2 regions of the Clostridium saccharoperbutylacetonicum N1-4(HMT) genome follow, and region 1 is predicted to be linked to the other one. Evidence: a T-box and tRNA genes for the amino acid it is inferred to sense, from the RefSeq annotation. Region 1 holds a T-box; the other holds one or more tRNA genes.
What was found. A T-box is a leader RNA that pairs with one kind of tRNA and senses whether it is charged. The one in region 1 lies ahead of alaS (alanine--tRNA ligase), so its partner is inferred to be a tRNA-Ala.
Positions count from the first base shown of each region.

Region 2: it encodes a tRNA-Ala, which carries the amino acid that the T-box ahead of alaS (alanine--tRNA ligase) is inferred to sense. The anticodon was not compared.

Region 1 covers NC_020291.1:1,362,319-1,377,840, forward strand. Annotated here, with positions in the region: gene rfbD (dTDP-4-dehydrorhamnose reductase) at 1-42, shown strand, start outside; gene rfbB (dTDP-glucose 4,6-dehydratase) at 39-1,088, shown strand; gene CSPA_RS06045 (VanZ family protein) at 1,339-1,833, shown strand; gene CSPA_RS06050 (replication-associated recombination protein A) at 1,933-3,180, shown strand; gene CSPA_RS06055 (RrF2 family transcriptional regulator) at 3,259-3,711, shown strand; gene nifS (cysteine desulfurase NifS) at 3,714-4,895, shown strand; gene nifU (Fe-S cluster assembly scaffold protein NifU) at 4,897-5,334, shown strand; gene mnmA (tRNA 2-thiouridine(34) synthase MnmA) at 5,345-6,421, shown strand; gene CSPA_RS29050 (acyl-CoA dehydrogenase family protein) at 7,190-9,097, shown strand; gene CSPA_RS06080 (FprA family A-type flavoprotein) at 9,319-10,518, shown strand; gene CSPA_RS06085 (PRC-barrel domain-containing protein) at 10,689-11,189, shown strand; gene CSPA_RS06090 (AI-2E family transporter) at 11,170-12,198, shown strand; T-box leader at 12,435-12,612, shown strand; gene alaS (alanine--tRNA ligase) at 12,789-15,428, shown strand.
Region 2 covers NC_020291.1:6,945-22,466, forward strand. Annotated here, with positions in the region: gene gyrA (DNA gyrase subunit A) at 1-1,999, shown strand, start outside; rRNA gene CSPA_RS00040 (16S ribosomal RNA) at 2,495-4,007, shown strand; tRNA gene CSPA_RS00045 (tRNA-Ala) at 4,145-4,220, shown strand; rRNA gene CSPA_RS00050 (23S ribosomal RNA) at 4,340-7,249, shown strand; rRNA gene rrf (5S ribosomal RNA) at 7,361-7,477, shown strand; tRNA gene CSPA_RS00060 (tRNA-Ile) at 7,490-7,566, shown strand; tRNA gene CSPA_RS00065 (tRNA-Ala) at 7,568-7,643, shown strand; gene CSPA_RS00070 (HD domain-containing protein) at 7,740-8,249, shown strand; gene CSPA_RS00075 (transcription repressor NadR) at 8,264-8,785, shown strand; gene CSPA_RS00080 (NAD(P)/FAD-dependent oxidoreductase) at 8,788-10,182, shown strand; gene CSPA_RS00085 (DUF1667 domain-containing protein) at 10,195-10,422, shown strand; tRNA gene CSPA_RS00090 (tRNA-Ser) at 10,486-10,576, shown strand; tRNA gene CSPA_RS00095 (tRNA-Ser) at 10,808-10,898, shown strand; tRNA gene CSPA_RS00100 (tRNA-Ser) at 10,922-11,012, shown strand; gene CSPA_RS00105 (GNAT family N-acetyltransferase) at 11,194-11,688, shown strand; gene addB (helicase-exonuclease AddAB subunit AddB) at 11,708-15,184, shown strand; gene addA (helicase-exonuclease AddAB subunit AddA) at 15,266-15,522, shown strand, end outside.

The DNA of each region.
Region 1 (15,522 bases):
ATAGATAGCAATTATAATTATCGGGATGGAGTAAGAGAATGAAGATATATTTAGTTACAGGTGGAGCAGGATTTATAGGTTCGAATTTCATTTTATATATGTTAACAAAATATAAAGATATTAAAATAATAAATTTAGATAAGTTAACTTATGCAGGAAACTTAGAGAATCTTAAATCTATTGAAAATGATAAGAGATATACATTTGTTCAAGGAGATATTTGTGATAAAGATTTAGTTTCAAGTCTTTTTAAAATTAATAATATAAATTATGTTGTTCATTTTGCAGCAGAATCTCATGTTGACAGAAGTATAAAAGAGCCGGAAATATTTGCTAAAACAAATGTATTAGGAACTGTAAATATGCTCAATTGTGCAAAAACTGCTTGGGGAAGTGAAGAGGGATTTATTGATGGAGTGAAATTTCTTCATGTATCAACAGATGAAGTTTATGGTTCTTTAGGAGATGAAGGCTTTTTTGTGGAAACAACACCAATAGATCCTCATAGTCCATATTCATCAAGCAAAGCAAGTTCAGACTTAATGGTTAAATCTTATTATGATACTTATAAAATGCCAGTTAATATAACAAGATGTTCAAATAACTATGGACCATTTCAATTTCCGGAGAAGTTAATACCATTATTAATCAATAACTGTTTGCAGCATAAAGATCTTCCTGTATATGGAGATGGATTAAATATAAGAGATTGGTTGTTTGTAGAAGACCATGCAAAAGCGATTGATATGGTTATTAATGGAGGTAGACTTGGAGAAGTCTATAATGTTGGAGGCCATAATGAAAGGATAAATATACAAATAGTAAAGACAGTAATTGAATATATAAATAAAAATGTAGATAAAAATGTTACTGAAAGTTTAATAAAATATATTGAAGATAGAAAAGGTCATGATAGAAGATATGGAATAGCTCCCGATAAGATAAAGACAGAACTTGGCTGGTATCCAGAAACTAGTTTTGAAGTTGGGATTAAGAAGACTATTAAGTGGTATTTAGATAATTCAAAATGGATGAAAAATGTAACTTCTGGAGAATATCAAAAGTATTATGATAAGATGTACAACTAATTTGTGGGGGGCTATAGATTGGTTCGTATTAAGTTAAAAATTTATAGATATATAATCTAAGAGGTTCAAAGAGAAAAGTAGTTATTTAAAAATTGTAGTGAAAAATTCTAAGTATGAGTATTGCACCGAATTAGATTTGGTGCAATTTTTATATAATAATTATGTGAAAAGGTCTTTGTTTTAGTTCTAATTATCATGTGATGTAGTATAATTTGAAGTAATAGTTTCAAGAGGGAAAGAGGAATCAATATTGAGAAAAATAATTATTTTGTTATGTTTGTTTTGGATGGGATTTATATTCTACATGTCAAGCAATAATGGACAAATATCTCATGAACAAAGTACTAAGGTAGTTAATATAATTGAAGATTCTAAATCAAAATTAGAAAATAAATCAAATAATCAGGCTAAAGCTGAAAAGGAAAATTTAGCTTTTTTAGATAAACTTATTAGAAAGAATGCACATGGGTTCCTATACATGGTATTGGCAATATTAGTAAGTGCTTCATTTTTTTCTTATAAAAAATTAGGAAGAGATGCAATAGTGTATATACTTTTTATATGCCAATTTTATGCTATTACTGATGAATTTCACCAAGCTTTTGTTCCAGGAAGAACTTCTTTAGTAAGTGATGTTTTAGTTGATTTTATAGGGAGTTTAGTAGGCTTAATAATTTTTTATTTGATTTATTATAAAATATATAAAGCTAAGATTAGATCTAGATTAAGCACGAAGAAATTATAGTTTTCTACTGCTTTTTTATTTTTCTAAATCTGTTATAATAATAGTTAGCAAATCAAGAAGGTATGATTAGATATTATTAAAGACAAAGAGGTGCAAGCAATGCGACCACTAGCAGATTTGATGCGCCCAAATAAATTGGAAGATTTTGCGGGACAAAAGCATATTTTAAGTGAAGGGAAGCCGTTATATAATTTGATTGAGAGTAAGAATATATGTAATTGTATATTTTATGGGCCTCCTGGAACTGGTAAAACAACTTTAGCTAACATAATGGCTAATTATGTAGATAAGAAATTCTACAAATTAAATGCAACGACAGCATCTGTGAAAGATATTCAAGAAATTACGGATAATATTAATAATTTACTAAATTATAATGGAGTAGTTCTATACATAGATGAACTTCAGCATTTTAATAAAAAACAACAGCAGGCATTATTAGAATTTATTGAAGATGGAAGAATAACGCTGATTGCAAGTACTACTGAAAATCCTTATTTCGTTATACACAAAGCTATAATAAGCAGATGTAATATATTCTCATTTAAGCCATTAAATACTTCTGATATTATTATTGGACTTGAAAATTCTATTAAAAAGTTAACTTCAGAAGGAATAAAAATAGAATATTCTAATGAAGCTCTTACATATATTGCTGAGATATCTCAAGGTGATTATAGAAAAGCATATAATATTTTAGAAATTGCTATAAATTCGCAGGTAAAGAACGTTAGAGTGATTTCAAGTGAATATATAGAGAGCCTAGGACAGTCCAATATGAGGGCCGATTCTAGTGGGGATGAGTTTTATAACTTGTTAAGTGCCCTTCAAAAAAGTATTAGGGGAAGTGATGCTGATGCATCGATTCATTATTTAGCACGACTTATCAAAAGTGGTAATTTAACTTCAATTATAAGAAGGATTTCTGTTATTGCAGCTGAAGATATAGGCCTTGCTTTTCCAACAGCACTGTCTGTTGTCAATTCGGGAATAGAACTAGCTTTAAAGGTAGGATTGCCAGAAGCAAGAATAATACTTTCTGAAATAGTAATTTATTTAGCAACATTACCTAAATCAAATAGTGCAATTTTAGCTATAGATGCAGCTATGAATGATTTGGAAAATATCAATTTTGGAGATGTTCCTATGCATTTAAAAGATGCACATTATATGGGAGCCGCTAATCTTGGAGTAGGTGGATATAAATATCCACATAATTATAATGATCATTATGTAAAACAAGAATATTTGCCAAAAGAATTAGAAGGAAGAATATATTATAATGGGCAAAATAATAAATACGAAGAAAGCATAAAAAATTATTGGGAAAAAATTAAAAATCAATAATTATCGTTTGACAAAAGCCGAGTAATTTGGTAAGATATAAGCGAAATTAATATATTTTATATATAAAGAGGTGAAAGAATGAAACTTTCAACTAAAGGAAGATACGGGGTTAGAGCCATGGTAGAGTTAGCGGCTAATTATGGTGGAGCACCGGTTTCAATAAAGACTATATCAAAAAAGGAAAATCTTTCTGAATATTATTTAGAACAATTATTTAGCCCGCTTAGACGTGCTAATGTTATAAGAAGTATAAGAGGTGCACAAGGTGGATACGTTTTATGCAAACCTCCTAGGGAAATAACTGTTGGAGATATAATGACTATTTTGGAAGGTCCTGTTGAAATAGCGGATTGTATTGACGGAGTTGAATGCGATAGTTCAGATTGCTGTGCTACAAAAGCAGTATGGGAAAAAATAAAAAATAGTATAGATAGTGTTATGAATTCAATAACATTACAAGATATACTTGATGATCACGAAGCTCTTCAAAAGAAAAATAGTGGCATTAAGATTGCAGATAGGAGTGAATAATAATGAAAAATGTATATATGGACTATTCAGCTACGACTTATGTTAAACCAGAAGTTTTAGAAGAAATGCTTCCTTATTTTACACAAAAGTTTGGAAATCCATCTTCATTTTATGGGATATCAAGAGAAACTAAAAAAGCTATAGATAAAGCAAGAGAACAAATAGCAAAAGCGTTAAATTGTTTACCAGAAGAAGTGTATTTTACTGGTGGTGGATCTGAAGCAGATAACTGGGCGATAAAAGGAATTGCTTCAGCCCATAGAAATAAAGGAAATCACATTATTACAACTAAAATAGAGCATCATGCAGTTCTTCATACTTGTGAATACTTAGAGAAGAACGGTTTTGAAGTTACATATTTAGATGTTGATGAAGAAGGTTTTGTTAGATTAGAAGATTTAAAAAATGCTATAACTGATAAAACAATTTTAGTCAGCATTATGTTTGCGAATAATGAAATTGGAACAATTGAGCCAATAAAGGAAATCGGAGAAATCTGTAGGGAAAAGAAAATTTTCTTCCATACTGATGCAGTTCAAGCTATTGGGAATGTACCTGTAGATGTTAAAGAAATGAACATTGATATGTTGTCACTAGCAGGTCATAAGCTTTATGGACCAAAAGGAATTGGAGTTTTATATATCAAAAAGGGAATTAAGATTGATAACTTAATTCATGGTGGAGCTCAAGAAAGAAATAGAAGAGCAGGAACAGAAAATATCGCATCTATTGTAGGTCTTGGTAAGGCAGTTGAACTTGCAACTGTAAATTTAGAAGAGCATATGAGTAAGTTAACAGCTCTTAGAGATAAGCTTATAAATGGACTTTTAGAAATTCCTTATACAAAATTAAATGGACCAAGAGGAGATAAGAGATTACCTGGAAATGCAAATGTATGTTTTAGATTTATTGAAGGTGAATCAATTCTTTTATCACTAGATTTTAAAGGTGTTTGTGCATCAAGTGGTAGTGCTTGTACATCAGGATCCTTAGATCCATCGCATGTATTACTTGCAATTGGACTTCCACATGAAATTGCTCATGGATCATTAAGACTTTCCATGGGTGAAGGATCAACTGAAGAGGATGTAGATTATGTTCTTGAAGTTGTACCACCAATTATTGAAAGATTAAGAAATATGTCACCATTATGGGATGACTTTTTAAAGAAGGGAGAAAAATAATATGATATATAGTGAAAAAGTAATGGAACATTTCCAAAACCCAAGAAACGTTGGAGAAATAGAAAATGCAAATGGTGTAGGTGAAGTAGGAAACGCTAAGTGTGGAGATATAATGAAGATTTATTTAAAAGTTGAAGATAACATTATAAAAGATGTTAAATTTAAGACTTTTGGATGTGGATCAGCTATTGCATCATCATCAATGGCAACTGAATTAATTAAAGGAAAGACTTTAGATGAAGCTTGGGAATTAACAAATAAGGCTGTTGCAGAAGCATTAGATGGCCTTCCACCAGTAAAAATGCATTGTTCTGTACTTGCAGAAGAAGCAATCCACAAAGCTATAAATGATTATAGAGCAAACAATGGATTAGAAGTTATACCAATGGAAGAACATAGCGATGAAGATTTACATGCGGCTGTTCATGGCGAAGAGTAATAGGTGATTTATGAAGAAAAAAGTTTTAGTAGGTATGAGTGGTGGTGTAGATAGTTCTGTTGCTGCATATTTATTAAAACAGCAGGGATATGAAGTCATTGGTGCTACAATGCAAATTTGGCAAGAAGACAATGAATTTCAAGAAAGAGAAGGGGGCTGTTGCTCCCTTTCTGCTGTTGATGATGCAAGAAGAGTATGTGACAAACTAGATATACCATTTTATGTTTTAAATTTTAGAGATTATTTTAAAGAAAAAGTTATAGATAATTTTGTACAGGAATATATTGATGGAAGAACTCCAAATCCTTGTATTGAATGTAATAAGCATCTAAAGTTCGATGAACTTTTAAGAAGAGCAAAGGGGATAGGTGCAGATTATGTGGCTACAGGTCATTATGCAAAAATTGAAAAGCGTGATGATAGATATCTATTGATAAGATCAGATGATGATAGAAAAGATCAAACTTATGCATTATATAATTTCACTCAAGAGCAATTAGAACATACATTGATGCCTTGTGGAGAATATGAAAAGACAAAAATAAGAGAAATAGCAAAAGAAATTGGTCTTGCTGTTCATAACAAAAAAGATAGTGAGGAAATTTGTTTTATTCCAGATAATAATCATGGAAGATATATCTTAGAAGCAAAGCCAGACAGAGTTAAGCCGGGTAATTTTGTTGATAAGGAAGGCAATGTTATTGGTAAACATAAAGGAATTGTATATTATACCATAGGGCAAAGAAAAGGGCTTGGACTTTCTTTAGGAAGGCCAGTTTTTGTAACTGGTATAAATGCAAAAACAAACGAAGTTATACTTGGATCAGAAGATGATATATTCAAAACTGATTTGATTGCAACTGCTGTTAATTTCATTCCTTTTGATAAACTTGAAAAAGAAATAGAAGTTACAGCAAAGGTTAGGTATTCAGCTAAACCTGCAGAGGCGCTTTTAACTCCAATGGGAAATGGAAGAATAAAAGTTTCGTTTAAAGAAAAGCAAAGGGCAATAACTAAAGGGCAGTCAGTCGTATTTTATGATAATGAAATAGTAGTTGGCGGTGGAATAATTCAAGAAGTGTTATAAAAATGATAGCTAAGAGTTTTGTAGACTCTTAGCTATCATTTTTTATGGAATAAAAAATATAATTAAGTTTAAATTAAATTGTATATCTTATTTTAAAAAATTCTGAAAGAAAGGTGAGTGTACAAATTTTATATTTAGCTACACTGACTTTCTCCTATGGAACTTTTATATTTGGAAAGATATCCAAAGCGAGAATTAGACTTATTCAACAATTATCGAAATCAGATACATTTATCTTCCACAGGACTAGTGAAATTTTCGCTGGAAGGTTCTAAATGGTGGCTTGTCGTCATTTCAGCGTGCTCCAGATGTAAAATCTGGACAAGCTGAAATGAAACAAGCCCCCATTAACAACCATCATCAGCTCAATTTCACATGCCTGCTTCCAGAAAAATGTGTCTAATTTCTAGTGTAGTGTTATGATTATTATTTCTCGATGATGCATACATATTCCGGTTATAAGTTTGATTATTAATTTGGATATCTACACATATAAAAGTTATACTTTTAACTTTTGTAATTAATTAATAATTGGAACATATATATTTAAATAGGAGGCAAATCAATGAATATTAAAGAAAATAAGAGAAAAAATGATTACACGTTAAAAATATGATGGAATATGAACGTATTAAAATAATTATGAACTAAAAAAGAGAAGATGTAAGTTGAAAAGTATACCAATAAAGTATAGAATAAAATTATACGGTTCAGGTATACATTTAAGGGATTCATTTGAAAATAAAGAATATATTAGGAGGCGCGATTATGTTTTTTAAGACTACAGAGCAACATGAAAATTTAAGAGCAAGAATTAGAGAATTTGCTGAAGAGGAAGTTAAACCTATTGCATTTATGTTAGATCAGGAAAATAAATTCCCTTCTGAAGCTGTTGAAAAGTTAGCCCAAATGGGAATGATGGGAATTCCTTATTCAAAAGAATATGGAGGAGCAGGCTTAGATGTAATAAGTTATGCAATTGCTGTTGAAGAATTATCAAGAGTTGATGGTGGTACAGGTGTAATACTTTCTGCTCATACATCCTTAGGAACATATCCAATTGCAGCTTTTGGAAGTAAAGAACAAAAGCAAAAATACTTAGTGCCATTAGCAAAAGGAGAAAAACTTGGTGCCTTTGGACTTACTGAAGAAAATGCTGGAAGTGATGCAGGTGGTACAGAAACTACTGCTGTCTTAGATGGAGATCATTATATTTTAAATGGAGAAAAGATATTCATTACTAATGGTGGTGAAGCAGATATTTATATTGTTTTTGCAGTAACTACACCTGATATTGGAACTCGTGGAATAAGTGCTTTTATAGTTGAAAAAGGATGGGAAGGCTTTAGTTTTGGCAAACATTACGATAAGATGGGAATTCGTTCTTCAGTAACAGCAGAGCTCATATTTAATGAGGTGAAAGTTCCTAAAGAAAACTTGTTAGGAAAAGAAGGAGACGGTTTTAAGATTGCAATGTCTACATTAGATGGTGGACGTATTGGTATTGCAGCTCAAGCTCTTGGAATAGCTCAAGGTGCTTATGAAAATGCACTTGAATATTCAAAAGAAAGAATTCAATTTGGTAAACCAATTTGTCAAAATCAAATTATAGCTTTTAAACTAGCAGATATGGCAACAAAACTTAGAGCAGCTAGAATGCTGATTTATAGTGCAGCAGAACTTAAGGAAAACCATGAACACTATAGCATGGAAGCTGCTATGGCTAAGCAATATGCATCAGATGTTTGCCTTGAAATTGTAAATGATGCTCTTCAAATATTTGGAGGAAGTGGATATCTTAAAGGTATGGAAGTTGAACGTGCTTATAGAGATGCCAAGATTTGTACAATATATGAAGGAACAAATGAAATTCAACGTGTTGTTATTGCAGCAAGTATTATAGGTAAGATGCCAAAGAATGAACAGGTAGTAAAAGGAGCTCAAAGAGGTCCTATCACAGGTTATCGTAAGAAAGTTATCTTTAAAGATGGAAGTGCTGATGAAAAGGTTAGTTCGCTTGTGGAAGCTTTAAAGAAAGAAGGCTACGACTTTACTGTAGCAATTCCTATGAATACTTCAATTAGTAAGGCTGATAGAGTGGTAAGTGCTGGACAAGGTATTGGTGAAAAGGCAAATATGAGTCTTATAGAAGATTTAGCAGCTGCAGTTGGGGGAACTGTTGGATGTTCTCGTCCAGTAGCTGAAACCCTTAAATATCTTCCAATAGATAGGTATGTAGGTATGTCAGGACAAAAGTTTAATGGAAATCTTTATATTGCCTGTGGTATTTCAGGAGCAGGTCAGCATTTAAAAGGCATAAAAGACGCTACTACAATCGTAGCTGTAAATATTAACCCTAATGCTAAAATATTTAAAAACGCGGATTATGGAATAGTAGGAGATGTAAATGAAATATTACCACTACTTACTGCTGCTTTAGATAATGGGGAACCAAAGAAGGAAGCACCACCAATGAAGAAGATGAAAAGAGCTATCCCAAAGAAAGTTACTCCGACATGGAAACATTATGTATGTAATGGTTGCGGTTATGAATATGATCCAGGTTTAGGAGATGCTGAAGGAGAAATTGCTCCAGGAACTTTATTTGAAAATATACCTGAAGAATGGACTTGCCCTGCATGTGGTGAAGAAAAGAGTATGTTTATAGAAATTTAGTTTTTGTATTATTTGTTAATTATTAATTAGATAATTCTTTAGATATAAAAATAAATATTGATAAATCATAGTTAGTAGGTATGTCTTGATTTGGAAAGTCATGGAATAAGAATGAAGTTTCTCCATAGAGCTTTCGTAATTAACTTATAATTTATAATTGCAAAATATATATGATAAAGTGTAAAAATAAAATGTTTTGATAGTAAAGGAGGATTTATTACATGTATTGTGTTAGAAATATAACTGAAGATTTATATTGGATTGGTGGTAATGATCGACGATTAGCTCTTTTTGAAAATGTCCATCCTATTCCAAGAGGGGTTTCATATAATTCATACTTACTTTTAGATGAAAAGACTGTGCTATTTGATACAGTAGATTGGTCAATTTGTCGTCAATTCCTTGAAAATATAAAGGGTGTTTTGGGAGAAAGAAAATTAGATTATATGGTTATAAATCATATGGAACCTGATCATGCAGCATGTATTGAAGAAATTGTTCTTAGATATCCAAAGGTTAAGATTGTATGTACAGAAAAAGCACTTTTATTCATGCATCAATTTGGATTTGATATTGGAGATAATGTAATACAAGTAAAAGAAGGAGATACAATGTCTTTTGGAAAGCATAATGTTGCTTTTGTGGCTGCGCCAATGGTTCATTGGCCAGAAGCTATGGTGACATATGATGCAACAAATGGAGTGTTATTTTCAGCTGATGCCTTTGGTTCCTTTGGTGCATTAGATGGAAAACTCTTCAATGATGAAGTTGATTTTGATCGTGACTGGCTTGATGATGCAAGAAGATACTATACAAATATAGTAGGAAAGTATGGTCCTCATGTTCAAGCCTTATTAAAGAAGGCAGCAGGTTTAGAAATTAAGTATATATGCCCTTTACATGGTCCAGTATGGCGTAATGATTTTGGTTATTTATTAGATAAATATGATAAGTGGAGCCGTTATGAGCCAGAAGAGAAAGGCGTGTTAATAGTTTATGCATCTATGTATGGAAATACCGAAGCAGCAGCAAATGATTTAGCAACAAGATTGGTAAAAAAAGGAGTTACCAAGGTATCCATGTATGATGTGTCAAGTACTCATGTTTCGTATTTGATTTCTGAAGCTTTTAAGTATAGTCATGTTGTACTGGTTTCAGTAACTTACAATTTAAAGATATATCCGCCAATGCATAATTTCATAATGGATATGAAAGCATTAAATCTTCAAAAACGTACTTTTGCACTTGTAGAGAATGGTTCGTGGGCTCCTCAATCAGCAAAATTGATGGGGGAACTCATAGAAGAAATGAAGGATATGACAATCTTAGAGAGTGAGATGACAATAACCTCAGCTATGGCAGAAAAAGATGAAGATTCAATGGAAGCTGTTACAGACAGCATTGTTGATTCAATGAAATAGGAATAATAAGCGTTTAAATATAATTCTTTAGTAATTTAAGAAGTATTATATTTAGGCGCTTTTCTTTTAAGAAGATAATGAAACCGATAGTTTCATAATGAATAATTTTCCTTTCTTTGGAGACTATATAAATAATGTGAATTTTATATAGCTATTTGGAGGTATGCAATTTGTTTAAAACTAGGGATTTCTTTTTTAAGAAGATTTACAATATTAACGGAAAAAAAATAGGAATCATTGAGGATTTATTTATAGATTTCCACTTGGGAAGAGTTTTAGGCTTTAAAGTATCAAATAGCCATTTTTTTTCAAAAAGTAATTATATAGACATACAAGATGTTGTTGATATTGGTGAGGATATAATAATAGATTCTATCAGACAAGGAAGCGGATTAGCTTTTAAAGAAATAAAATATTTAGAGGTAATTGATGTTTTAGGAGATGTTAAAGGCGTTTTAGAAGATATGATTATAGATATTGAAGATTACAGTATAAAAGCCATTGTCATAAGTTCAGGATTTATAGATAAGATGATAAAGGGAAAACAAATAATTCTTTTGAATAAATGTATTCTTGGAGAAAAATATATATTATACACAGGAAATGAAGGGGTATTGTTTAAAACAATGCCACATAATATGGAGAAGTGCAATGGAGTTAAGAAAGCATAAGAAGATAATTTTATTTGGTTTGGTTTTATCATGCGGTATAATATTTATTTTAGCTTACTTTTTAAGTAAATCATTCAATACAATAGTAAATGTTATGATTATATCATTTATATTATCTTATACATTAAGCCCAATTAGAGATACATTTATAATAAAGTTTAAAGTAAGTAAAAGAGCAGCATCTATTTTGGTTATATTATTAATATTAGGAATTGTTGCCTCATGCATAATAGTGATAGTTCCAGCATTGTTTAAGGAAATAACAAATGTAAGCAATATATTTGATAATATAAGTAATTTTATGGATGAGGTCTTTAGAAAATTTAATTTGAATAATTCAACTGTAAGCAATGTGGTATATAATGAGTTTTTAGAAAGAGGAAATGAACTTTGGGTTACCTTTACAGAAAATTCTGTAGATAATTTAATTGGATTTAGTGACAATATTATTTCCTTTGCAATAATACCAATTGTTATTTATTATTTTCTTTGTGATGGAAACAAAATATATAACAAGATTTTGCTATTTCTTCCAACTGAAAAGAGGGGATTAGTTAAAAAATTTTTATATAATATAGATAAGGTGTTGACTAGATATATCACAAGTCAATTATTCTTGTCAGGATTAATAGGAGTATTAACTTTTATATTATTAGTAGTATTAAAAGTAAAATTTCCTTTGTGGATTTCGATTTTGAATGCAATTTTAAATATAATACCGTATTTTGGTCCAATATTTGGAGCTGTACCAGCAGTTATAGTTGCACTCTTGGATTCTCCAATTAAGGCACTTTGGGTTATTATTGGGATGTTTGTTATTCAACAATTAGAAGGTGATATTTTATCACCTAAGATTACAGGTGATAGTACAGAAATGCATCCACTTGTAATAATAGTGCTATTATTAATAGGTGAAAAATTTGGAGGATTTATTGGAATGGTATTAGTAGTTCCAATTGCTGTAATAATTAAGGCTTTATATGATGATATAAATTATTATTTGTTTTAAATACAGCGATTCAATATTACTACAATGTAGAAGAACCACTGAAATATTTAAATACATTTCGTTTTTTGTATTTATTAGGTATATTTGTTACAAGAATAATTGCTAAAACCCTAAGGATTTCCAAATAAAATCAACATTTATTGCTCTTTAATAATTGACTATTGATCAACAATCATTGAGAATTGATTATTGACATAATTATTTATATGAAATATAATTTTCATGAAATAATTAAATAATAAGTGATGATTAGGATAAGTAAATTTATTATAGATATTTAGAGAAAAAGTGGTTGGTGAAAACTTTTTACTATATTATTTTGAAGCTGCCTAGGAGCTATAATTAACTAAGTGATGTGTTTTGTTTACACATAATTAGGGTGGTACCGCGGAAATTTTGCCTTTCGTCCCTAGGATTATATTTAGGGAGAGGGCTTTTTTATGTTTTATTAGACATAACAATTGATGAAGCAATTATTAAGGAAAACTATACCTTGGAATATGTGTAAGAAGTTTACTATTACCAATTTAAAGTGCAAAGTATATACCACAGTTATTTAAAATACATAATGATATATGGAGGAATAATTTATGAAATTTACAAAAACAAATGATTTAAGAAAAGCATATCTAGAATTTTTTGAGAGTAAAGAACATTTGAAATTAGAAAGTTTTTCTTTAGTTCCTAAAAATGATAAGAGTTTATTATTAATAAATGCTGGTATGGCTCCATTAAAACCATATTTTACAGGACTTCAAGAACCACCAAAGAAAAGAATAACAACTTGTCAAAAATGTGTTAGAACAGGTGATATTGAGAATGTTGGAATAACAAGCAGACATTGTACTTTCTTTGAAATGCTAGGAAACTTTTCCTTTGGAGATTATTTTAAAAAAGAAATAATCCCATGGGCGTGGGAATTCTTAACTGAAGTTTTAGAAATGCCAAAAGAAAAATTATATGTAACAATATATTTAGATGATGATGAAGCATATGAATTTTGGACTACACTTACAGATGTAGATAAGAGTCATATATTTAGATTGGGAAAAGAAGATAATTTCTGGGAACATGGTGCAGGACCTTGTGGCCCTTGTACAGAAATTCATTTTAGCAGAACAGATGAAGTACCTACTAATTCAGAAGAATTTAGTGCTTTGTCAGATGCAGATAAAATAATTGAAGTATGGAATCTTGTATTTACTCAATTTGATGGAGATGGAAAAGGAAACTATGAAAGACTTGCAAGTACTAATATAGATACTGGTATGGGACTTGAAAGACTTTCAGTTGTAATGCAAAGTAAAAACAGTGTATTTGAAATTGATACATTAGAAAATATATTGAGTGAAGTTTCTAAACTTGCTAATGTTAAGTATGGTGACGACAGCAAGTCTGATATTTCATTGAGAATAATAACAGATCATATAAGATCAATAACTTTCATGATTTCTGATGATGTAATGCCATCAAATGAAGGCAGAGGATATGTGCTTAGAAGACTTCTTAGAAGAGCTGCTAGACATGGAAAAACTTTAGGGATTAATGATGCGTATCTTTGTAACTTATGTGATGTTGTTATAAGAGATTCAAAAGAAGCATATCCAGAACTTGAAGCTAAGAAAGAATATATTAAAAAAGTTATAAAAATTGAAGAAGATAAATTTAGAGAAACTTTAGATTCTGGTATGGAAATATTAAATGGATTTATTGGTGAATTAAAAGAAAATAAAGAAACAATTTTAAAAGGCGCTGATGGATTTAAATTATACGATACTTTTGGATTCCCTATGGAACTTACGAAGGAAATATTAGAAGACGAAGGTTTATCATTAGATGAAGATGCATTTAATGAAGAAATGAAAATTCAAAGGGAAAGAGCTAGAAGTGCAAGAAAAGTTTCTAATTATATGGGAACAGATGTTAAGACTTTAGATGCTATCCCTGCTGATATAGAAACAATATTTGATGGATATGATAATGATGCTTTAAATGCAGAAGTTAAATGCTTAATTGAAGGTGAAGATTTTGTAGAAAGCATTACTGAAGGAAATAAAGCTATTGTTGTTACTGATGTCACTCCATTATATGCCGAAATGGGTGGACAAATAGGTGATACAGGTTTTATATTTAATGATGGTTTTAAGGCACAAGTTGTTGATACTAAAAAGAATATCGGTGGTAAAATAGTTCATTTTGTAGAAGTTTTATCTGGAGAACTTAAATCTGGAGATAAAGTTACAATTGAAGTAGATAAAGAAAGACGTGAAAATATAAAAAGAAATCATACTGCAACTCACCTTTTAGATAAGGCATTAGTTACAGTTTTAGGATCTCACGTTCATCAAGCAGGATCATATGTTAGTCATGATAGATTAAGATTTGACTTTTCACATTTTGAAGCAATGACTGAAGAAGAAATCACTAAAGTTGAGGATTTAGTTAATGAAGCAATAACAAGTGTAACTACAGTTGTTACTAAAGTAATGGATCTTCAAGAGGCTAAAAACAGCGGAGCTATAGGTATATTTGATGATAAATATTCTGATAAGGTTAGAGTTGTAATGGCTGGAGAATATTCTAAAGAATTATGTGGTGGAACACATATAGATAATACTGGTAAAATAGGTTTGTTTAAAATTATATCTGAAAGCGGTATTGCTGCAGGTACTAGAAGAATAGAAGCAGTGGTTGGAAAAGAAGCATACAAATTAGTTAATGAAAAGAAAGATTTGTTAAAAGAAGCTTCAAGTAAGCTTAAGTGTTCAGAAAAAGAATTATTAAGCAAACTTGATCAACAAGCTAAAGAATTAAAAGAAAAAGACAAAGAAATTGCAGTTTTAAAATCTAAATTCGCAACAATGGGAATAGATGATATTATTGCAAGTGCAAAAAATGTTAATGATGTTAATGTTGTTGCATATGAATTAAAAGATGTTGATGGCGATGCTTTAAGAGATGTATGTGAAAAAGTAAGAGATAAAGTTGAAAGAAGTATTGTTTTACTTATGAGTGCTAATGCAGGAAAAGTTACAATATGTGCGATGGCAGCTAAAGATGCAGTTGCAAAAGGTGCTCATTGTGGGAAGTTAATTAAAGAGGTATCGGCTATACTTGGAGGCGGTGGTGGTGGAAGACCAGACATGGCTCAAGCAGGTGGAAAGTTACCAGAAAAAATCCAAGATGCAATAAAAGAAGCATATAAAATAGTTGGAACTTTAGTAAAATAGTATACTTTTTATAAATTATAGGTTATAATCTAGATATAGATTATTGAATAAATAAAAATATAAAGTTAATAATAGATATATATGGACATCGTTT
Region 2 (15,522 bases), 1.4 Mb from region 1:
TTTACCATCAAGATTTCCGAATCTCTTAGTTAATGGTTCATCAGGAATAGCAGTTGGAATGGCAACAAATATTCCACCGCATAATTTAGGAGAAATAATAGATGGAACTATAATGCTTATCGATAATCCAGAAGTTACGATATTAGATCTTATGACTAAAATCAAGGGGCCAGATTTTCCTACTGGAGCAACTATTATGGGCAAAGCAGGGATTAGAGCTGCTTATGAAACTGGAAGAGGTAAAGTGGTTGTTAGAGCTAATGCAGAAATTGAAGAGGAAAATGGAAGACATAAAATAGTTGTAACCGAAATACCATATATTGTAAATAAGGCGAAGCTTATAGAAAATATTGCAGACTTAGTAAAGGATAAGAAGATTACTGGAATATCAGATTTAAGAGATGAATCAGATAGAGAAGGTATGAGAATAGTAATAGAACTAAAAAGAGATGCTAATCCTAATGTAGTGCTAAATTTACTATATAAGCATACTAAGCTTCAAGATACATTTGGGATTATAATGTTAGCATTGGTTGACAATGAACCAAAGGTATTAAATTTAAAAGAAATATTAAGAAACTATATAGACTTCCAAAAAGAAGTCATAACAAGAAGAACAATATTTGAGTTAAATAAGGCAGAAGCTAGAGCTCATATACTTGAAGGATTAAAGATTGCATTAGACAATATAGATGAGGTTATAAGCATAATTAGAAATTCTAATACTAGTGAAATTGCTAGAGATACTTTGATAGAAAGATTTAATCTTTCAGAGAAGCAAGCTCAAGCTATATTAGATATGAGATTAAGAAGATTAACAGGTTTAGAAAGAGATAAGATTGAAGATGAATTAAATGAATTAATGAGGCAAATAGAATATTTAAATTCTATTTTAGCAAGTGAAGAAAAATTATTAGGAGTTATTAAAGATGAACTTCTAGAAATAAAAGCTAAGTATTCAGATGAAAGAAGAAGTAAAATAGAAAAAATTATAAATGAAATTGATATAGAAGATTTAATCCAAGAAGAAGATGTTGTTATAACATTAACTAGTTCAGGATATATAAAGAGAATTTCAGCTGATACTTATTCTTCACAAAGAAGAGGTGGAAAAGGAATTCAAGCAATGACAACAAAAGAAGATGATTTTGTTGAACATCTGATGATAACATCTACTCATTCTGATGTATTGTTCTTTACTAATAAGGGAAGAGTATATAAATTAAGAGCTTATGAAATTCCTGATGCTGGAAGACAAGCAAAGGGTACAAATTTAATAAACATTATAGCAATAGAGCCTGATGAAAAAATTCAAACAGTATTAACTGTAGCTGATGGAAAAAAAGAAGGATTTTTATTTATGGGTACTAAACAAGGAATTGTTAAGAAAACTCCAGTAAGTGAATTCAAAAACCTAAGAAAAAATGGATTAATTGCTATAAGCCTAAAAGATGGAGATGAGCTATTAAAAGTAAAGAACACATATGGAGATGCAAACATAATGATGGTAACTCAAAATGGTTATGCAGTTAAGTTTAACGAAAAAAATGTTAGACATATGGGAAGAACTGCATCTGGAGTTAAAGCTATTAACTTAAAAGAAGATGATGTAGCTGTATGTATGGATATAGCAGTTGATGGAGAAGAATTACTAGTAATAAGTGAAAATGGATATGGAAAAAGAACTCCTATTGAAGAATATAAACTTCAAAACAGAGGCGGCGTAGGATTAATAACTTATAAGATTAGTGAAAAGACTGGAAAACTTGTTGGAGCAACAATATGTAAAGTTGATGATGAATTAATGCTTATAAATTCTAGCGGTGTAGCTATTAGAATAAATGTAGCTGATATTTCAGTTACTAGCAGATCTGCAATGGGAGTAACATTAATGAGAACCAGTGATGATGAAAAAGTTGTTGCAATTGCTAAAATATTAGGTAGTGACGAATCAGAAGAAGATTCTATTAATGAAAGTGATGAAACTTCAGAAGAATAATATTAACTGAATTTTATATGAATAAGATTACTAACGATAAATTCAAATTTATCATTAGTAATCTTAATTTTTTGCAAGTTTAAACAATAAAATCTTAGTAAACAATGTCAAATGATCCTAGCGTATCATAGTTAGAAAAATAAAAGAAAAAGTAAATAAATAGAGAATAACTAATTTAAATTAATTTAATTGCAATATATTATGTAAAAACATATAAATATTATGTTAATATAAAACACGTCGCTAAGAGTGAAAGAACTTGAGAAAATTACGACTATAGCATATAGTGTTAACATTTTAAATACTATTAAAATGTTGTTGACAAAGCTAAAGTTAAGTGATATACTAGTGAAGTCGCTTGAGGGTGACAAAAACAAACAAAAGATTACAGCGAAAGCTGTAAGAAAGAAAATGGTCTTTGAAAATTGAACAGAATAAGATAAATATATTTAAGTAAACCAGCAATTTTTATTTGAGTAAGCTAAGATTAAACTTTTTATTGAGAGTTTGATCCTGGCTCAGGACGAACGCTGGCGGCGTGCTTAACACATGCAAGTCGAGCGATGAAGTTCCTTCGGGAATGGATTAGCGGCGGACGGGTGAGTAACACGTGGGTAACCTGCCTCATAGAGGGGAATAGCCTTTCGAAAGGAAGATTAATACCGCATAAGATTGTAGCACCGCATGGTGCAGCAATTAAAGGAGTAATCCGCTATGAGATGGACCCGCGTCGCATTAGCTAGTTGGTGAGGTAACGGCTCACCAAGGCGACGATGCGTAGCCGACCTGAGAGGGTGATCGGCCACATTGGGACTGAGACACGGCCCAGACTCCTACGGGAGGCAGCAGTGGGGAATATTGCACAATGGGGGAAACCCTGATGCAGCAACGCCGCGTGAGTGATGACGGTCTTCGGATTGTAAAGCTCTGTCTTCAGGGACGATAATGACGGTACCTGAGGAGGAAGCCACGGCTAACTACGTGCCAGCAGCCGCGGTAATACGTAGGTGGCAAGCGTTGTCCGGATTTACTGGGCGTAAAGGGAGCGTAGGTGGATATTTAAGTGGGATGTGAAATACTCGGGCTTAACCTGGGTGCTGCATTCCAAACTGGATATCTAGAGTGCAGGAGAGGAAAGTAGAATTCCTAGTGTAGCGGTGAAATGCGTAGAGATTAGGAAGAATACCAGTGGCGAAGGCGACTTTCTGGACTGTAACTGACACTGAGGCTCGAAAGCGTGGGGAGCAAACAGGATTAGATACCCTGGTAGTCCACGCCGTAAACGATGAATACTAGGTGTGGGGGTTGTCATGACCTCCGTGCCGCCGCTAACGCATTAAGTATTCCGCCTGGGGAGTACGGTCGCAAGATTAAAACTCAAAGGAATTGACGGGGGCCCGCACAAGCAGCGGAGCATGTGGTTTAATTCGAAGCAACGCGAAGAACCTTACCTAGACTTGACATCTCCTGAATTACTCTGTAATGGAGGAAGCCCTTCGGGGCAGGAAGACAGGTGGTGCATGGTTGTCGTCAGCTCGTGTCGTGAGATGTTGGGTTAAGTCCCGCAACGAGCGCAACCCTTATTGTTAGTTGCTACCATTTAGTTGAGCACTCTAGCGAGACTGCCCGGGTTAACCGGGAGGAAGGTGGGGATGACGTCAAATCATCATGCCCCTTATGTCTAGGGCTACACACGTGCTACAATGGCTGGTACAGAGAGATGCTAAACCGCGAGGTGGAGCCAAACTTTAAAACCAGTCTCAGTTCGGATTGTAGGCTGAAACTCGCCTACATGAAGCTGGAGTTGCTAGTAATCGCGAATCAGAATGTCGCGGTGAATACGTTCCCGGGCCTTGTACACACCGCCCGTCACACCATGAGAGTTGGCAATACCCAAAGTTCGTGAGCTAACGCGCAAGCGAGGCAGCGACCTAAGGTAGGGTCAGCGATTGGGGTGAAGTCGTAACAAGGTAGCCGTAGGAGAACCTGCGGCTGGATCACCTCCTTTCTATGGAGAAATCTAGATCAGCATGATGTCTGACTAGTACAGATACATTTATGTATCAAATTAAAATACTTACTCGACAGGTTGCTTAAAGTATTTGTTCTGTTCAATTTTGAAAGACTAGGTCTTTCAAAAGATATGGGGGTTTAGCTCAGTTGGGAGAGCACCTGCCTTGCACGCAGGGGGTCAAGGGTTCGAATCCCTTAATCTCCACCATTTGATTTAATTTAGTAATTGAATCAATTATTGTTCTTTGAAAATTGCACATAGATTTGATGTATAAAAAATACAACAAAGCCAAGAATATATATTCTTTGTGATATGACTAATAAATAGGTCAAGCTACAAAGGGCGTATGGTGAATGCCTTGGCATCAGGAGCCGATGAAGGACGCGATAAGCTGCGATAAGCTTCGGGTAGACGCACATAGTCAGAGATCCGAAGATTTCCGAATGAGGAAACTCACATGGGAAACCCCATGTATCATAAAGTGAATACATAGCTTTATGAAGGTAAACCCAGGGAACTGAAACATCTAAGTACCTGGAGGAAGAGAAAGAAAAATCGATTTTCTTAGTAGCGGCGAGCGAAAAGGAAAGAGCCCAAACCAGAGATTTATCTCTGGGGTTGCGGACAGAACATAACGTGAAATTATTGTTAACCGAACACAACTGGAAAGTTGGACCATAGGGGGTAATAGTCCTGTAGGTGAAAATGATAATGAACAGTTCTGCACCAGAGTACCACGAGACACGTGAAACCTTGTGGGAAGCAGGGAGGACCACCTCCCAAGGCTAAATACTACCTGATGACCGATAGTGAAGCAGTACCGTGAGGGAAAGGTGAAAAGAACCCCGGGAGGGGAGTGAAATAGAACCTGAAACCATATGCCTACAACCGATCAGAGCACCTTACGTGTGTGATGATGTGCTTTTTGTAGAACGAGCCAACGAGTTACGGTATGTAGCGAGGTTAAGTACTTAAGGTACGGAGCCGAAGGGAAACCGAGTCTTAATAGGGCGATTAGTTGCATGCTGTAGACCCGAAACCGGGTGACCTATCCATGGCCAGGTTGAAGCGAGGGTAAAACCTCGTGGAGGACCGAACCACGTTGCTGTTGAAAAAGCATGGGATGAGCTGTGGATAGCGGAGAAATTCCAATCGAACTCGGATATAGCTGGTTCTCCTCGAAATAGCTTTAGGGCTAGCGTCGGAAAATGTGAGTAGTGGAGGTAGAGCACTGAATAGGCTAGGGGGCATAGCGCTTACCGAACCTTATCAAACTCCGAATGCCATATACTATCAGTCCGGCAGTCAGACTGTGAAAGATAAGTTCCATGGTCAAAAGGGAAACAGCCCAGATCGTCAGCTAAGGTCCCAAAGTGTAAGTTAAGTGGAAAAGGATGTGGGATTTCTAAGACAACTAGGATGTTGGCTTAGAAGCAGCCACTCATTAAAAGAGTGCGTAATAGCTCACTAGTCAAGAGATCCTGCGCCGAAAATGTCCGGGGCTCAAACTTACCACCGAAGCTACGGGTTCACGTTTATACGTGAGCGGTAGAGGAGCGTCGTAATCGGGCTGAAGTCGTACCGAAAGGAGCGGTGGACTGATTACGAGTGAGAATGTTGGCATTAGTAGCGAGATGTAGGTGAGAATCCTACAGGCCGAATATCTAAGGTTTCCTGAGTAAAGTTTGTCTTCTCAGGGTTAGTCGGGACCTAAGGCGAGGCCGAAAGGCGTAGTCGATGGACAATTGGTTGATATTCCAATACCACTATTATCGTTAATATCGAGGGTGTGACGGAGAAGGATAGGATGTGCTAGCTATTGGATGCTAGTCTAAGCGTTTAGGGAGTTGGGATTGGCAAATCCGTTCCAACAATTCTGAGGCGTGATGGGGAAGGTTCTACGGAACCGAAGTATCTGATTCCATGCTTCCAAGAAAAGCATCTAGAGAGAGAAGTAGTGCCCGTACCGCAAACCGACACAGGTAGATGAGGAGAGAATCCTAAGGCCGACGGAAGAATTGCAGTTAAGGAACTAGGCAAATTGACCCCGTAACTTCGGGAGAAGGGGTGCCTGCGAAAGCAGGTCGCAGAGAATAGGCACAAGCAACTGTTTAACAAAAACACAGGTCTCTGCTAAAGCGAAAGCTGATGTATAGGGGCTGACGCCTGCCCGGTGCTGGAAGGTTAAGGGGAATACTTAGCAGCAATGCGAAGGTATGAACTTAAGCCCCAGTAAACGGCGGCCGTAACTATAACGGTCCTAAGGTAGCGAAATTCCTTGTCAGGTAAGTTCTGACCCGCACGAATGGCGTAATGACTTGTGCACTGTCTCAACTGCAAATCCGGCGAAGTTGTAGTGCGAGTGAAGATGCTCGCTACCCGCGATTGGACGGAAAGACCCCGTAGAGCTTTACTGTAGCTTAGCATTGAATTTCGGTATTGTCTGTACAGGATAGGTGGGAGACTGGGAAACTAGGGCGTCAGCTTTAGTGGAGTCGTTGTTGGGATACCACCCTGATAGTATTGAAGTTCTAACTGGATGCCATGAAACTGGTGACAGGACATTGTTAGGTGGGCAGTTTGACTGGGGCGGTCGCCTCCTAAAATGTAACGGAGGCGCCCAAAGGTTCCCTCAGAACGGTCGGAAATCGTTCGAAGAGTGCAAAGGCAGAAGGGAGCCTGACTGCGACACCTACAAGTGGAGCAGGGACGAAAGTCGGGCTTAGTGATCCGGTGGTACCTCGTGGGAGGGCCATCGCTCAACGGATAAAAGCTACCTCGGGGATAACAGGCTGATCTCCCCCAAGAGTTCACATCGACGGGGAGGTTTGGCACCTCGATGTCGGCTCGTCGCATCCTGGGGCTGAAGTAGGTCCCAAGGGTTGGGCTGTTCGCCCATTAAAGCGGCACGCGAGCTGGGTTCAGAACGTCGTGAGACAGTTCGGTCCCTATCCGTCGCGGGCGTAGGAAATTTGAGAGGAGCTGTCCTTAGTACGAGAGGACCGGGATGGACTGACCTATGGTGTACCAGTTGTTTCGCCAGAAGCATAGCTGGGTAGCTAAGTCGGGAAGGGATAAACGCTGAAAGCATCTAAGTGTGAAGCCCCCCTCAAGATGAGATTTCCCATAGCATAAGCTAGTAAGACCCCTTGAAGACTACAAGGTTGATAGGTCAGAGGTGTAAGTATGGTAACATATTTAGCTGACTGATACTAATAGGTCGAGGGCTTGACCAATTAGTTAAGTTGTAAAACAATACATTAAAAAACTATGTGCAATTTTGAAAGAATATTACTTAAAATTACTTGACATATTGTATATTAATAAGTATAATTTTCTTTGTAATATCTGGTGATGATGGCATAGAGGTAACACTCCTTCCCATTCCGAACAGGAAAGTTAAGGTCTATTACGCTGATGGTACTGCATGGGAGACTGTGTGGGAGAGTAGGAAATTGCCAGGTAAGTTAATAAAGGGATCTTTAGCTCAGTTGGTTAGAGCAACCGGCTCATAACCGGTAGGTCTAGGGTTCGAGTCCCTGAAGGTCCACCATGGGGGTATAGCTCAGCTGGGAGAGCACCTGCCTTGCACGCAGGGGGTCAAGAGTTCGAATCTCTTTATCTCCACCAAAATAAAGTTATGAAGTAATTCATAACTTTTTTTGTTATATAAATATTTATGGCTTTTTAATATTGGTTAAAATATTCAATAGGAGAAATTATATTATGATAGCATATAGGATTAAACAATTTTATTGGGCAATAGAATCATTATTTATTAAAGATGATTTTAAAATGTTAAATATGTATCTTAGTAATCTTGAATTGAGTTTATTTATGAAAATTACTAAAGCAGAACGACAGCATTCTATAAGAGTATGTAAAGCTGCAATAGAATATATTAGATCTAATAATATACATGATATTGATGAATATATAATGTGTAAATGTGCATTATTACATGATATAGGAAAATCTAAAGTTAAATTAAATATAATATATAAAAGTATTATTATAATTATAAATAAGATTACCTTTGGTAAATTTTTAAAGTATAATAAAAATACGAGAATAATTAATTATTATAATCATCCTAAAATTGGAGTAGAATTATTAAAAGTCATTGGTCAAGAGAATCAAGATATAATAGATTGTGTTAGATATCATCATAATGTGGATATGTTAAAGGAAAATAAGTATATAGAAATAGTATATATTTGTGATAATTGTAATTAGAATAGGAGGTAAATATGAATTCTATTGAGAGAAGAGAGTACATAGTTAAATTATTGTTAGAGAGCGAAGAGCCCCTAAAAGGAAGTTTTATAGCTAAAAAATACTGTGTTACTAGGCAAGTTATAGTAAAGGATATAGCTATTCTTAGGGCAAAAGGTAATAATATAATAGCAACTCCAGATGGATATATAATTAATGCAAATCAAAATAAGGTTAAGGCGATTATTGCAGTAATGCATTCAGAAGAAGATATGTTTAATGAATTAAGTATAGTAATTAAATATGGTGGAATGATTGAAGATGTAATAGTAGAACATCCATTATATGGTGAGATAAAGGGAATGCTGATGATTAAGAATTATAACGATTTAAATAAATTTATAGAAAGATATAAAGCACAAGAAGCTAAGTTGTTATCAGCATTGACTAATGGAGTTCATATTCATACAATAGCTGCTGAGAATCAGGAAGATATTAATTTAATTATATCAGAATTAAAGCTAAATAAGTTTATAGTTTCAGATTTGGAGGATTAGTTATGGATTATGATGTGTTAATTTTAGGTGGGGGAATAATTGGATGTGCTGTAGCATATGAACTTTCAAAGTATAATTTGAATATAGCTTTAATTGAAAAAGATTATGATGTAGCCAATGATATTTCTTTTGCAAATACAGCAATTATTTTTGATGGGTCAGAAGCAGAAAATGATTTGATGAGTTCATTAGAGTTTAGAGGAATGAATTTGATTAAAAGTCATTGTGAAAAGTTTAATCTTTCATACAAAAAAGTTGGACTATTAAAAGTTAATTTAAATGAAACAAAAGCTTATATAATTGACGATATGTATGAAAAAATAAAAATCAGAGAAATTGATGGAGTACATATAGTTAATAATGAAGAAATTAGTAAGATAGAGCCTAATTTAAAAGTAAATGCTAGTAAAGCTTTATATTCAGAAAATATTTCAATAATATCACCATATAATTTAGCTGTTTCTTATGCTGAGGTTGCAGTAGATAATGGGGTTAATTTTAGATTAGAAGAAGAGGTTATAGATATAAAATCTATTTCTAAAGGATTTAAGGTTACAACAAATAAGAATAAATTTACTTGCAAATTTGTGGTAAATACAATTCCTAATGAAGTTTTTAATGATGAACATAATGAAATGGAATGCAATTCGAAAAATAAGAAAGTAAGATGTATATTATTAGATGAAAAGTTAGAAGAAAATATAAATACTGTTATTATAAATTATATAGATGAAGATACATTTATTATAAATGTTCCTTGTGTGATAGGTGGAAATCTAATTGGAATAAAGAGTGATAAAATATTAAGTTTTGAAAATGATTTGATATTATCTCAAAATTCATTAAAAAATATAAACAGAGAGTCAATAAATAGTATATTTACTGAAGTATATAATCAAAGTAATATGTTTATAGATGATAGTAATTTGGAAGATGGATATATAAGAATTTCTGGAAATAACTATGCCAAAGTTACTATTGCGCCTGCTATTGCTCAAGAAATAGAAGAAAAAATAAAAACAAATATGAATATAACTAAAAAAAGAGATTATATAGATAAAAAAAGAGAGGAATACGTATTTAGTAATATGTCTAAAGAGCAGAAAAATAAAATAATAGCTTTAGATAAGCGATATGCAAATATTATTTGTAGGTGTAATAATATTACTGAAGGAGAAATTGTTGATTCTATAAGAAGACCTTTAGGTGCTAGAACTATAGAAGGTGTTAAAAGACGTACTGGTATAGGTCTTGGTGGGTGTAATGGGTCATATTGCAATATGAAGATTATGAAGATATTAGCAAGGGAGATGAATAAAAGTATCTTAAATATTGTAGATGATTCTATGGATTCTAAAATTTTGGTAGGAAGAATTAAAGAATTTAATGAAATTTAGGAGGAAGTAAGTATGACATCTAAAGATGTATTTACAAGTCTGGTTAGAATTAGAGGTAGCCAAAACTACAAAGTAGTTTCAGTAAAAAGTAATAAACCTATAGAAAAACATTTTTGGATAGAATTTTCTAAAGTGCTTGGTAGGATTTATGTAAGTACACCTATAAATATAGGAGATATTGTTTGTAAAAATGTAATGAATACTGGAGTAGATATAGTATGTACAAAAAAAATAGAATAAATTATTAAAAAGTTGTTGACACATGTCTAATTGATTGATATAATGATATCTGTCGTGAGACGTGGAAAGATGGTCGAGTTGGTTTAAGGCACCGGTCTTGAAAACCGGCGTGCGTGTGAGCGTACCTAGGGTTCGAATCCCTATCTTTCCGCCATTTTTTTTGTCTAAAAATATTTTTATTAGATGTTATAAAAGTGGTTAAGGATCTAATCATTTTAATGATATAGGTTGGATAGATAAGATATAAGTTCAAGTAATTAATATTTTCAAAAATGCATTTTGATTTTACTTAGGATAAAAGATTAATGTGTAGTAAAACCAAATTAATTATAATAAATTGTTGACAATAGTAAATTTGGTTGATATAATAGTTTTTGTGAGTTACGGAAAGATGGTCGAGTTGGTTTAAGGCACCGGTCTTGAAAACCGGCGTGCGTGTGAGCGTACCTAGGGTTCGAATCCCTATCTTTCCGCCATATTTTAAATATGTAGGGCACATGGAGGATTACTCAAGTGGCTGAAGAGGCGCCCCTGCTAAGGGCGTAGGTCGGGTAACTGGCGCCCGGGTTCAAATCCCGGATCCTCCGCCAAAACATCTAACATTATGTTAGGTGTTTTTTTTATGTTCTAGTGTAAAAAGGCGCCTACAAATAATTAATTTTAAATTATATAATAAATTTAAATTAATTATTATTTTGAAAGAGAAATAGCATTTAGTATATTATAATAAGAGAATAGGATGATATATTAATTAACTTAAGAAGGTGGAATATGCTTAAAGGTTATAAAGTATCTTTGAGGCCATTGGAACAAGAAGATATTGGAATGTTATATAAGATATCTAATGAGGAAAATGTAAGAAAATTTAATATAAGACATAATACTATACAAGATAACGGTGAAGAAATAAATTTAAGAAAAGCTTTTAGTATAATTAATGAAAATGACATTTTAATTGGTTTTATAACGTATAAAGAAATTTATGATAAATTGATATATTCTATTGGCATAACGATTGGAAGTAGTTATTGGGGAAGGGGATATGGGCAAGATTCTATAAAAACATTATTACGATACTTATTTGGTGAATTAAATGCTATGAAGGTTGAATTAGAAGTTATTAAAAATAATTTAAGAGCGATAAATTGTTATATAAAATGCGGATTTGTTGAAGGTAGAATAAAAAAGAATAATATTTATGTAGATGGTGAATATATGGATATTATAATTATGGAGATATTTAGAGAAGATACAAACTATAATTAATATGTGAGGGAAAATGTATATGAGCATAAGATTTATTTATGGAAGAGCAGGAACAGGTAAAAGCAGATTTTGTATTAATGAAATAAAAGAAAACATATATGGAGAAAATTTTGAAAACAAATTAATTTTATTAGTACCAGAACAATATACATTTACAACTGAAAATAAAATTTTACATTCAATTGGAGAAAAGGCTTTTTTAAGAACGGAAGTGCTGAGTTTCAAGAAAATGACTCGTGAAGTTTTTGAAGAATATGGAGGACGTGTTAAAGAAATAATAAAAGAGTCTGGAAAGAACATGTTAATTCACCGTGTACTAAATGAAAATATGGATAATTTAACTTATTTTAAAAAAATATCTAAGGAGCAAGGATTCTATGGAATCATATCAGAAGTAATTTCTGAATTTAAAAAATATAATATAAATCCACAAAGTTTTCAAGAAATAGATAAGAATATAGATAATGTTGAATTGATAAAAAAACTTAAAGAATTAGATGTAATTTATGAAGCTTTCAATTTGAAAATGCATGAAAATTATATTGATGGAGATGATGAACTAACGTTATTAAGTGAAAAATTATTGAAATGTAATGCTTATGTTGATTCGGAAGTATGGGTTGATGAATTTACTACTTTTACTCCCCAACAGTTAGAAATATTAAAATTATTAGCTAAGCGATGTAAAAGAGTTAATATAACTCTCTGTATGGATGCTCAACCATTCAAAGATAATGATAAAGATGTAACTAATATATTTAATGTAACAAAAAATACAGAAAATAAGATATTAAAAATAATGAGCGAAAATAATATAGCTTATGATAAACCTATTTATCTAAACAGTTCTATGCCATATAGATTTAAACATAACAGTGAGCTTTGTCATATAGAAAAATACTTTTTTAATTATCCATTTAATAAGTATTTTGAAAAATGTAATAGCATAGAACTTTACAAGGCAAATAATATTTATGATGAAGTCGAGAGAGTTGCTAAAAGCATCACAGAACTTGTTAGAAATAAAGGATATAGGTATAAAGATATATCTGTTGTATGCAGAAATATAGAGGATTATGAAAAAATAACTGCTGTAATTTTTAAAGATTATGATATACCATATTTTTTGGATAAGAAAATTCAGTTATTAAGTAACCCTCTAATTATACTTATAAGTTCTTCTTTTGAAATTTTATCTAAAAATTGGTCTTATGAGAGCGTATTTAAATATTTGAAAAGTGGGTTAACTGGGATTGATAGTTCATATATAGATATTTTAGAAAACTTTATATTGGAGCACGGGATTAAAGGATACAAATGGACTGTGGACGAAATAATTTCTGAAAAATGGTTTAATAATAATGAAGATATAACGAATGAACAAATATCAATTGCTGAAGTTATGGAGGAAATAAGAAGGCCTCTCATTATATTTCATAATAAAATAAATGGAAAGCATAAAGTTAAAGATATGTGCGCAGCTATTTATGAATTTTTAATTGATATAAATGCATTTGAAAGAATAGATCAATGGATTAAAAATTTTGAAGAAATAGGGCTAGAAGATAAGGTTAAAGAATATAGTCAAGTTCAAAGTATAGTTATAGATATATTAGATCAAGCAGTTGACGTAATTGGAGAAGAGATAATAGATTATTTTGAGTTTTTTAAAATATTAAATTCAGGATTTGAAAATGAAGAAATAGGAGTTATACCAATTGCATTAGATCAAGTAAATATTGGAGATGTAGCAAGAATCAAAGGAAGAGAAGTGAAAGTACTTTATATAGTTGGAGTTAATGATGGTGTATTTCCTGCTGCTAAAAAGGATGAAGGAATATTATCTGATAGAGATAGAGAAATATTAAGTGAAGTTGGAATAAATTTAGCTGCAACGACAAGAAATAAGGTGTTTGAAGAGCAATATATATTATATACAGCATTAACAATAAGCAGTGAGCGCCTAATATTATCATACCCAATGGCTGATTTTGAAGGCAAATCTTTAAGACCATCAACAGTCATACATAGAACAAAGAAGATATTTCCTAAGCTAATAGAAGAGAGTTCAATCTATAACTTAGATAACACAAGAAATAAATTTACAAAGGTTATATCTCCTATTCCAACGTTCAATGAACTCATAGTTGCTGTAAGGAGAGATTTTGATAAAGAAGATATAGAAGCTTATTGGCCAGAAGTTTATAATTGGTTTAAAGAAAATCAGAAATATAAAGAGAAGGTTGAAAATATTTTTAAGGGACTTACATATTCAAATGTAGGTGATAGAGTTGCTAAAAAGAAGCTTAGAGAGCTTTATCAAAATGATATGGGGAAACTAGTATTTAGTGTTTCACGATTAGAAAAATATGCTGAATGTCCTTTTTCTTATTTTGTTCAATATGGGCTAAAAGCGAAAAATAGAAAAATATATGAATTTGCACCTCCAGATCTAGGATCATTTGTTCATGAAATGTTAGATTCTTTTACTAATAAAGTTAAAGAAGAAGGTATATTATGGTCAGAATTAAATAATGAAAAATGTAAAGAAATAGTATCTAATATTATTGATAAAAAATTAAATTCAGAAAGTAATTCAATATTAAATAGTACAAATAAATTTAAATATTTAACTAAAAGGTTTAAGAGAGTAATATCTAAATCAGTTTCAGTTATAGCAAACCAAATAGGAAAAGGCGAGTTTGAAGTATTTAAGACTGAATTTAAATTTGGAGATTATAATTCTGGGGAAGCTATAACTTTAGATCTAAGTTCTGATGAAAAGGTATATCTTCAAGGTAGAATTGATAGGATAGATACGTTAGATTTAGATGGAGAAACGTATATTAGAGTTATAGATTATAAAACTGGAAGCAAAAAATTTGAGTTAAATGAACTCTATTATGGTCTACAGATGCAGTTATTAGTATATTTAGATGCACTTATTAGAAACTCTAAATATATTTTGAATAAACAAGCAAAACCAGGAGCTATATTATATTTTAAAATAGATGATCCTATAATAAAAAACAATAGGGAAATGGAATTAGAGGAAATTGAAAAAGAGGTGTTAAATAATTTAAAATTAAAAGGTTTAATTTTAAAAGATGCTAGAGTAGTTAGGGCAATGGATAAAGACATTGATGGTTACTCGTTAATTATACCAGCTGCATTTAAGACTGATGGAGAATTTAAGTCTAATAGTGATGTTATTACTGAAGAGGAATTTACATTGCTTAGAGAATATGTTAATAAAAAGATGGTTGAATTATGTGAAGAAATGTTAAGTGGTGAAATAAAAATACAGCCAACTAAAAGATCTAATAAAACTCATTGTGAGTATTGTGATTTTTCATCTATATGTCAATTTGATACAACTATAAAAGATAACAAGTATAATGTAATAACAAAAAAAGCAACAAATGATATTTGGAAAAATATAAAGAAGGATATAAATGACTTGAGTGAAGAAGAAAATTCAGATGATTTAATTTAAGTTAATGATAATAAAGAATAGTGTGAAACAGTTTCTATTATAGTTTGGATTATTTTAATTAGAAGTAGGAGAGATTAATATATGGGAGAAACAAAATGGACTAATGAGCAGCTAAGTGCAATTAAAACTAGAAATTGTAACTTATTAGTTGCAGCAGCAGCTGGATCTGGTAAAACCGCTGTTCTAGTAGAAAGAATTATAAAAATAATAACTAATGAAGAAAATCCAGTTGATATAGATAAATTATTAGTAGTTACATTTACTAATGCAGCAGCAGCAGAAATGAAAGAAAGAATAGCTGACGCTATATCAAAGGAATTAGAAAAAAATCCAAACTC